One region of the Streptomyces sp. NPDC097595 genome, then DNA from elsewhere that is predicted to be linked to it. Evidence: riboswitches for the same ligand, from Rfam matches in the RefSeq annotation. Region 1 holds a riboswitch; the other holds the start of a gene.
The links. A riboswitch is a leader RNA that binds a small molecule or an ion and turns the genes downstream of it on or off. The one in region 1 is predicted to bind cyclic di-AMP.
Positions count from the first base shown of each region.

Region 1 (4,202 bases):
TAGTGCGGCTGGAGCGCCACATAGCGGGCCAGGCCCTCGCGTTCGGAGAAGTCCAGCGAGGCGCGCAGCCGCGCGGCGCTGATGTTGGAGGCGGCGATCTCGCGGACCTTGCCCTCCTTCACCAGCTCGTCGAGGGCGGTGATGATCTCCTCGACCGGGACGGTCTCGTCGTCGAAGTGCGTGTAGTACAGGTCGATGTGGTCCGTGCCGAGCCGGCGCAGCGACTCCTCGGCGGCCGACTTGATGGTGGGCGCCGAGAGGCCCTTGTAGCCGGGGAGGGCACCGACCTTGGTGGCCACCACGACATCGGACCGGTTGCCGCGCGAGGCGAGCCACTTGCCGATGACGGTCTCGGACTCGCCGCCCTCATTGCCGGGAACCCAGTGCGAGTAGGCGTCGGCGGTGTCCACGAAGTTGCCGCCGGCCGCCGCGTACGCGTCGAGAACGGCGAAGGACTGGTCCTCGTCCGCGGTCCAGCCGAAGACGTTTCCACCGAGGCAGAGCGGGAAGACCTGGAGGCCGGACGGGCCGAGATTGCGCAGTGAAGTCATGAGTGGAACAACGGCTTCCGGCCCGCTCGCTATTCCGGCCCACTCGCCATTCCGTGCCGTCTACATCCGGCGGCCCGCGGCCACGCGAACCGGCAGCCCTGACGTCGGGGGGGGTATGCGTCAGGGCTGCCGGGGTTCGGAAGGCCGCGTGCGGGAAGGGCGGCCGGGCGTATGCGGGGAAGGGCCGGGGCGCCGGAAGAGAGGAGACCTCAGACGGTCAGACCGCGGGCGCGCAGCCAGGCCATCGGGTCGATGCCGGTGCCGTCCGGGGTGTGGACCTCCAGGTGGAGGTGCGGGCCGGTCACGTTGCCGGTCGCGCCGACGCGGCCGATGGTGTCGCCGGTGGTGACCTTCTGGCCGACCGTGACGCCGATCGAGGACTGGTGGCAGAACCACAGCTCGGTGCCGTCCTCCAGCTCCAGCACCGTGCGGTAGCCGTAGGCGCCGGACCAGCCGGCCGACTTGATGGTGCCGGTGTGGATGGCCTTGATCGGGGTGCCGGTCGGGGCCGCGAAGTCGAGGCCCGTGTGGTAGCCGGAGGACCACATCGAACCGGCCTCGCCGAACGTCGAGGTGATCGTGTACGAGGAGGTGGGGATGGCGTAGCTGGCGGCGAGCTTGGCCAGGCGCAGGGCCTCGGCCTTCTTCTTCGCCTCCTCCTCCGCCTTCTTCTTCTCGGCGGCGGCCTTGGCCTCGGCCTCGTCCTGCTGCTTCTTCGCCTCGGCGGCCGCCTTCTCGGCAGCGGCCTTCTCCTCGGCCGCCTTCGCCTCGGCGTCGGCGGCACCCTGCTGCTGCTCGGCCTGCTGGAGGATGCGGGCGCGCAACGCCTCGCCGGCGTCCGTGGTGCCCTGCTCGGCCTCGGTGGTGGTGATGCCGGCGGTGGTCAGCGGGGCGGCGGCGGTGGCGGTCGCGGGGGTTTCGGCCTCGCTCTCGCCGGAGAACAACGCGCCTACGCCGGGAAGGGACTTGGCGTCGGGGAGATTGTCCGCGATGGAATCGGGAAGAGAGATGGAGACCGGCGGTTTGCTCTGCGCGGTGGCCATGCCGCCCGCGCCGACGGCCGCGATGACACCGACGCCGAGGACGGTGGAGCTACGGGCCAGACCATTGCGCTGCTTGGCGACACGGTGCTTGCCGCGGACGGGGCGGACGGACTCCTCGGTGGGGTTCCATTCCTCCCAGGTCCGCTCGGAGTCGGCGTCGTCGGCGCGGAAGCCGCTGCCGAAACCGGCGCCGGTGGCGAAGCCGTTGCCCTGATCGGTCACGTAGTCACCGCCCTGTTCCGGGATGTAGGCGGTGCCGGGGCCGGACGCGAAGTCGGCGCCGTACTCGGGCACGAACCGGGAAGGCGATTCGGGGGCAGGCTTGTTGGACGCCACGCGGGCGCGCTCCTTTCCTTCCTTCTCGCCTACCGGGTTAGCTGACGGGTTCGGAGCAGGAAGGTCTCCTACGGGTTCCTTCGCCTCTTGTGAAGACGACGATGCCCGATTCACCCCATGTAGGTGGTTCCCCGGTTCCCTTGCGGAATTCGGCGCACGCGCGCGGCGCCGTCCTGACGACGGCTGGGACAACCGCGCTGCGTTATCGAACGTTAATAGACAGACGGCTCCGATTCCAAGCTGTTCCCACTGATCGTTCACGTGCTCGGCCTGGACTTACGGGGCACAACAGGGTGGAATCGGGCGAGTTGATCGGCGTTCAGCCACTACGCGTTTTCTGACGTTGCGTCAACTGTTATGCGGAGCGGCGCCCCTCAGTCACTGAGCGTGGTACCCCGCTTGACGATCTTCACCGTCCTGCGCCGGTCGGGCTGCCCCTTCGCCGGCCTGGCCACCGCGAGCAGCGCCATGTCGTCGGTCGACTCGCCCCCCGTATGCAGCCGTACGTCGTCGGTCAGCGCGGACAGCAGCTCCTCCGGGCCGGGGAAGAGCCGCCCGCCCAGCCGCTCCGCGGGGTCGTAGAAGACACCGTCGGCGTCCCGGGCCTCCGACAGGCCGTCCGTGTAGAACAGCAGCGTCCCGCCGGCCGGCAGCTCCCACTCGTCCGAGCGGTCCGGCCGCACCCCCAGGTCCATGCCCAGCGGAAGCGCGGGCTCCGAGGGCGTCAGTGCCTCCACCGCCCCGTCCCCGTGCAGCAGCAGCGGATCCGGATGGCCGCGGTTCACGATCCGTACGTGCTCCGCGCCCGGCGGGATCTCCGCGAGCACGGCGGTCACGAACCCCTCGAACGCGTCCAGATTGCTCCGCCGTACCGACTCACGCGCCAGCGCGCGCTCCAGCCGCTGCGCCACGCCCTCCAGCGACTTCTCCTGCTCGGCCGCCTCCCGGAACGCCCCGATCACCACCGCCACCGCGCCGACCGCCTCCAGCCCCTTCCCGCGCACATCGCCCAACACCAGCCGTACGCCGTACGGAGTGTCAGCGGCCGCGAAGAGGTCGCCCCCGACGAACTCGTCCGCCTGCGCCGCCTCGTACCGCGCGGCCACCTGGAGTCCGCCGATCCGCTCGGGCGGGGCGGGCAGCACGGCCCGCATGGCCGTCTCGGCGATGATCCGGGCGGATGCCAGCTGATCGTTCCCGCGCCGCACGACCCGGTTGATCACCCCGGCCTGGAAGGCGACCGTCAGCACGGTGAGCATCTCGATGAACGGGACCGCGCCCGGTAGGTCCCCGGTGTAGAGCCGCATCGCGGCGATCGCGACGACCCCGGCGAGCCCGATCCGGAGGGTGGCGCCGAGACCGAAGAACGGCGCGGCGATCAGCGGGGCGGCCGCGAATATCGGGACTGCGGTGAAGGCGGGCGGGGTGAAGTAGTCGAAGGCCACCCCCACGACGATCATCGCGGCGGGCAGCACCCGGACGAAGCGGCGGCTGCCCGCGCCGTCACGCCCTCGCCACCGTCGCGTCCACTTCCCCACCTGCGGTCTCCTGCCCGGTGCCGCCGCGGCCGGTACCGCGCACCCTCCCCCAGCCTCGCCGCTGCCCGGCCGGCGGGCGACTCCTCGGCCGCCGATGGGGCGAGGGGGCGGGGCGCCGACAATGCATCGGGCCCGGCACGCTGCTTGCGTGCCGGGCCCGATGTTTCAGTAGCGGGGACAGGATTTGAACCTGCGACCTCTGGGTTATGAGCCCAGCGAGCTACCGAGCTGCTCCACCCCGCGTCGGTGAACCCAACTCTACGTCATGTTCGGGGCCCTCATGACCACGGCCCGGCCGCCTCGGCCCGCGCACCCCTCCACCCCTCGGCCCACACCAACGGGCAATGGGGTGAATGCGGTGATATGACTGTTTTCAGATTCAGCAACCCGACGCGGATCCGGGAGTGGACGATGGACGACTATCCCCTGCTCAACCTGTTCTGGACGATGCTCTGGTTCTTCCTCTGGATCATGTGGCTCTTCCTCCTCTTCCGGGTCATCATGGACATCTTCCGCAGCCATGACCTGAGCGGCTGGGGCAAGGCCGGCTGGCTGATCCTGGCGCTGGTACTGCCCTATGTGGGCGTGCTGATCTACGTGATCGCGCGCGGCAAGTCCATGGGCAAGCGCGACGTCCAGGAGGCGAAGGAACGCGACGCAGCCTTCAAGGCGTACATCAGGGACGCGGCGGGTACGGAGGGCGGCGGCCACAAGGGCGGCCATGTCGAGGACCT
Region 1 covers NZ_JBIWCN010000030.1:55,132-59,333, reverse strand. Annotated here, with positions in the region: gene ACIQZN_RS33345 (aldo/keto reductase) at 1-551, opposite strand, end outside; gene ACIQZN_RS33340 (M23 family metallopeptidase) at 761-1,930, opposite strand; cyclic di-AMP (ydaO/yuaA leader) riboswitch at 1,942-2,095, opposite strand; gene ACIQZN_RS33335 (PP2C family protein-serine/threonine phosphatase) at 2,305-3,468, opposite strand; tRNA gene ACIQZN_RS33330 (tRNA-Met) at 3,638-3,711, opposite strand; gene ACIQZN_RS33325 (SHOCT domain-containing protein) at 3,880-4,202, shown strand, end outside.

Region 2 (4,202 bases), on a different contig from region 1:
GAGCCCGGAACAGTCGAAGGAGTTCGGCCCGGTCGCGCCCCACACGTACGGCTTGCCCAGGGCGTTGTAGGCGAAGGCGACCGCCTGGGCGGCGCGGGCGTTGGGCGCGGCGACGGCGGAGCGCGGGGTGCCGCGGTCGGCGTGGCCGGCCCCGCGCCCGTCCTCGGAGGCGTCGTAGGAGGCGCGCTCGGCCGGGGTGAGGCGGGCGAGCAGGCGGCGGGCTTCGGCCAGCTTGGCGCGGACGGTCGCCCGGTGCTCCTTCAGGGCGGCCTGCCGGGAGGCCAGCTCGGTGAGCCTGCCGGCCGCCTCGGCGCGTACCTGGGCGATCTCCGCGACCTGGCGGCGCACCGAGCGCACCTCGGTGGCCCGGCGCTCACCGGCCTGCTCCGCGTAGGTGGCGCGGCGCAGGTACTGGTCCGGGTCGGAGGAGAGCGCCAGCTGCACGGAGGGGTCGATCCCGCCGGACCGGTACTGCGCGGCGGCGTACGCGCCGAGCACGTCGCGGGCGGTGTTGAGGCGGGCGGTCCTGCGGGCGGCCTCGTCGCGCAGGGCGTCGACCGACTTGGCGGCGGCGGTCGCCTCGGACTTCGCGCCGTTGTACTTCTCGGTGGCGACCTCCGCCTCCCGGTACAGCCGGTCCACCTGGGCCTTGACCTGCTTCGCGGTGGGCGCGGGGTCCGCGTGCGCGGCTCCGGGCAGCACGGCGGCCGTCGCGGCTCCGGCGACGGCGAGGGTCGCCGCGGTGCGGGCCGCGGAGGCGGTGGTGAGGCGCTGCCTGGGTTTGCGATGCGCTGCCACGGGGGCGGGCGTCCTTCCGTGCGACGGCCCGACGGGGTGTACCGGCGGGATGCTCCGGTGGCCGGCGAGGACGGTCCCTGGTCCACGGCCACCGGGAAGGGACGCTAATCCGAGGTCACGGAAAGGTGTCGTTATGGCGGTTATTGCCCGCTCTTGGCGTGGCATTGTCGCCGGATGACCGCTCTTGAAGCCCGGGTGACCAGGAGAAGGGCGACAGAATCAGGCAAAAAGTGCATTCATCATTCAAGCGACCCGTAGGCCCCACCCTGCCCGGAGCGGTCCGGGGAGCGGGTTCTAGGGTGCGGAACCATGCGCGTACTCATCGATTTCGTCGTCGCCCTGCACATCATCGGCATCGCCGCCCTGCTCGGCGGCTTCCTCGGCCAGATGAAGGCGATGAAGGCCGGCACCGCCCGGTTCGTCCCCGGGATGCTGCACGGTGCGCTGACCATGCTCGTCACCGGTGTCGCCCTGGTCGGCCTGGACCAGGCCGACGACCACCCCGTGAACAACGTCAAGATCGGGATCAAGCTGCTGTTCCTGGTCGTGATCCTGGGGCTCGTCTACATCAAGAGGGACGAGGAGAAGGTCGAGAAGGGGGCCTTCGCGGCGGTCGGCGCGCTGACCCTGGCGAACATCTTCATCGCCACGCTCTGGACCTGAGCCGCGCCAAGCGGGAGGGCCGGTCCGCGCGGACCGGCCCTCTTCCCCGGTCAGGCCGGGCGCACACTCCCGTAGATCGGCATGTAGTAGATCGACTCCTCGCGCACGTTCGCCCCGGGCTTCGGCGCGTGGATCATCATCCCGTCGCCCTTGTAGATCCCGACGTGGCTGATGTCGTCGTAGAAGAAGACCAGGTCACCGGGTTGCAGATCGGCCGTCGCGATCCGCGTCCCGACGTTCACCTGGTCCCAGGTGGTACGCGGGATGTCGACGCCCGCCGCCTTCCAGGCCGCCTGCGTCAGTCCTGAGCAGTCGTACGAGGAGGGGCCGGTCGCCCCCCAGACGTACGGCTTGCCGAGCTGGGCGCGGGCGAACGCGAGGACCTTCTCCGCCTTCGTGGAGGCGCTGCTCCCGGAGCCGGTGTCCGAGCCGGAACCCGTCTCCGTACCGCCGCCGCCCGACTCCTTGGCCTTCTGCTCGGCTTCCTTCCGGGCGGCGGCCTGCTTCTTCGCCAGCTCGGCGGCCTTCCGCTCGGCCTCCGCCTCCTTCTTGCGCTCCAGCTCCGCCAGACGCGCCTTCTCCTCGGCGGTCAGCTTCGACAGCAGCGTCCGGGCCTCGGTCAGCTTCGTCTGGACGTTCTGCTTGCTGGTGCGCAGATCGGCCTGCGACTCGGTCAGCGTCTCCAGGCTCTCCACGGCCTCGGCCCGCTGCTTGGACACCTTCGCCTGCTGCGTACGGAACTCCGTGACCGCCTGCTGCTGGCGCTCGGCCATCCGGTCCATGAGGTGCGTCTGGTCGAAGAACGACTGAGGGTCGTCGGCCAGGAAGAAGGTCGCGGTCGGCGCGAGGCCGCCGTTGCGGTACTGGGCGGCGGCGTAGTTGCCCAGCGTCCTGCGGGCGTCGTTCACCTTCTCGGTGCGCTTGGCCACGTCGTCCAGGAGCGAGTCGACCTTGGACTTCTGCTGGTCCGTGGCCTCCTTGGCCTGGTTGTACTTCTGGGTCGCGGTGCCGGCCTGCCGGTACAGGTCGTCGACCTTCTTCTGGACTTCCTCGATGCTCGGCTTCGGCGCGGGCGCGGCCATCGCGCTCTGGGAGGACAGCAGGGTCACCGAGGCCAGCGCGGCCGAGGTCAGCCCGACGGCCGGGGCGGTGGAGCGCATCCGGGTGCGCGGTTTGCGATGCGACGCCAAGGCCGGCATCTCCTTCCGTGGACCGCCTACCGGGTTAGCTGTCGGGTTCGGGCGGAACGGAAGGCTGCCCTACGGTCCGGTGGGGAAGGACCGATTCACCCCGGTACTGCGTGTGGGTCCCCGGTTCCGGGCGGGCCCGGATTCGGCGTGGCGGCACGCTCGGCGTAGGTCGCCTCTGGGGGTACGGGCCGTCCGAACGTGCACGCTAGCCAACTGATGGGGCCGCTGTGAAGGTTGGTGTGCGATATGCCCGATACATTTCCGTGACCTTTTCGGAGCGGGACCGGGTGTCAGTGGAGAGCTTTAGACTCGGACAGCGATGAGCAGCCTCTTTGACGACAGTTTCCTGGCCGGCCTCCAGCAGGAGGAGGACGCGCCCCCGCCGCCCCCCGAGGACTCCGCACCCGAAGCGGTGCCGGAGGACCTGTTCGCGGGCGTGTTCGAGGGGCCCCCGCCGCCCCGTGACGCGTACTACCGCGACGGCGCGCACCGCCCGGTCATCGACCCCGAGGCGCTGCTCGACGGGCTGAACACCGAGCAGCGCGCCGCCGTCGTGCACGCCGGGTCGCCCCTGCTCATCGTCGCGGGCGCCGGCTCCGGCAAGACCAGGGTGCTCACCCACCGCATCGCCCACCTGCTGGCCGAGCGGGGCGTCCACCCCGGCCAGATCCTGGCGATCACCTTCACCAACAAGGCCGCCGGCGAGATGAAGGAGCGCGTCGAGCAGCTCGTCGGGCCCCGGGCCAACGCGATGTGGGTCATGACCTTCCACAGCGCCTGCGTCCGCATCCTGCGCCGCGAGTCCAAGAAGCTCGGCTTCACGTCCTCGTTCTCGATCTACGACGCGGCCGACTCCAAGCGGCTCATGGCCCTGGTCTGCCGCGATCTGGAGCTGGACCCGAAGCGGTACCCGCCGAAGTCCTTCACCGCCAAGGTCTCCAACCTCAAGAACGAGCTCATCGACGAGGAGACCTTCGCGGGCCAGGCGGCCGACGGCTTCGAGAAGACGCTCGCCCAGGCGTACGCGATGTACCAGGCCCGGCTGCGCGAGGCCAACGCGCTGGACTTCGACGACATCATCATGACGACGGTCCACCTGCTCCAGGCGTTCCCGGACGTCGCGGAGCACTACCGCCGCCGCTTCCGGCACGTCCTGGTCGACGAGTACCAGGACACCAACCACGCCCAGTACACGCTGGTACGCGAGCTGGTCGGCCCGGCCGGTCCGGAGAACGCCCCCGCCGAGCTGTGCGTCGTGGGTGACGCCGACCAGTCGATCTACGCCTTCCGGGGCGCGACCATCCGCAACATCCTCCAGTTCGAGGAGGACTACCCGGACGCGACGACGATCCTCCTGGAGCAGAACTACCGCTCCACCCAGACGATCCTGTCCGCAGCCAACGCGGTCATCGAGCGCAACGAGAGCCGCCGCCCCAAGAACCTCTGGACCAACGCCGGCACCGGCGCCCGCATCACGGGCTACGTCGCGGACACCGAGCACGACGAGGCCCAGTTCGTCGCCGAGGAGATCGACCGCCTCACCGACGCGGG
Region 2 covers NZ_JBIWCN010000004.1:83,253-87,454, reverse strand. Annotated here, with positions in the region: gene ACIQZN_RS07505 (NlpC/P60 family protein) at 1-798, opposite strand, end outside; gene ACIQZN_RS07500 (hypothetical protein) at 1,108-1,461, shown strand; gene ACIQZN_RS07495 (NlpC/P60 family protein) at 1,512-2,660, opposite strand; cyclic di-AMP (ydaO/yuaA leader) riboswitch at 2,659-2,809, opposite strand; gene pcrA (DNA helicase PcrA) at 2,971-4,202, shown strand, end outside.
Region 2: it holds a riboswitch for cyclic di-AMP, as region 1 does, so the genes downstream of both, ACIQZN_RS07495 (NlpC/P60 family protein) here and ACIQZN_RS33340 (M23 family metallopeptidase) in region 1, are expected to answer to the same signal.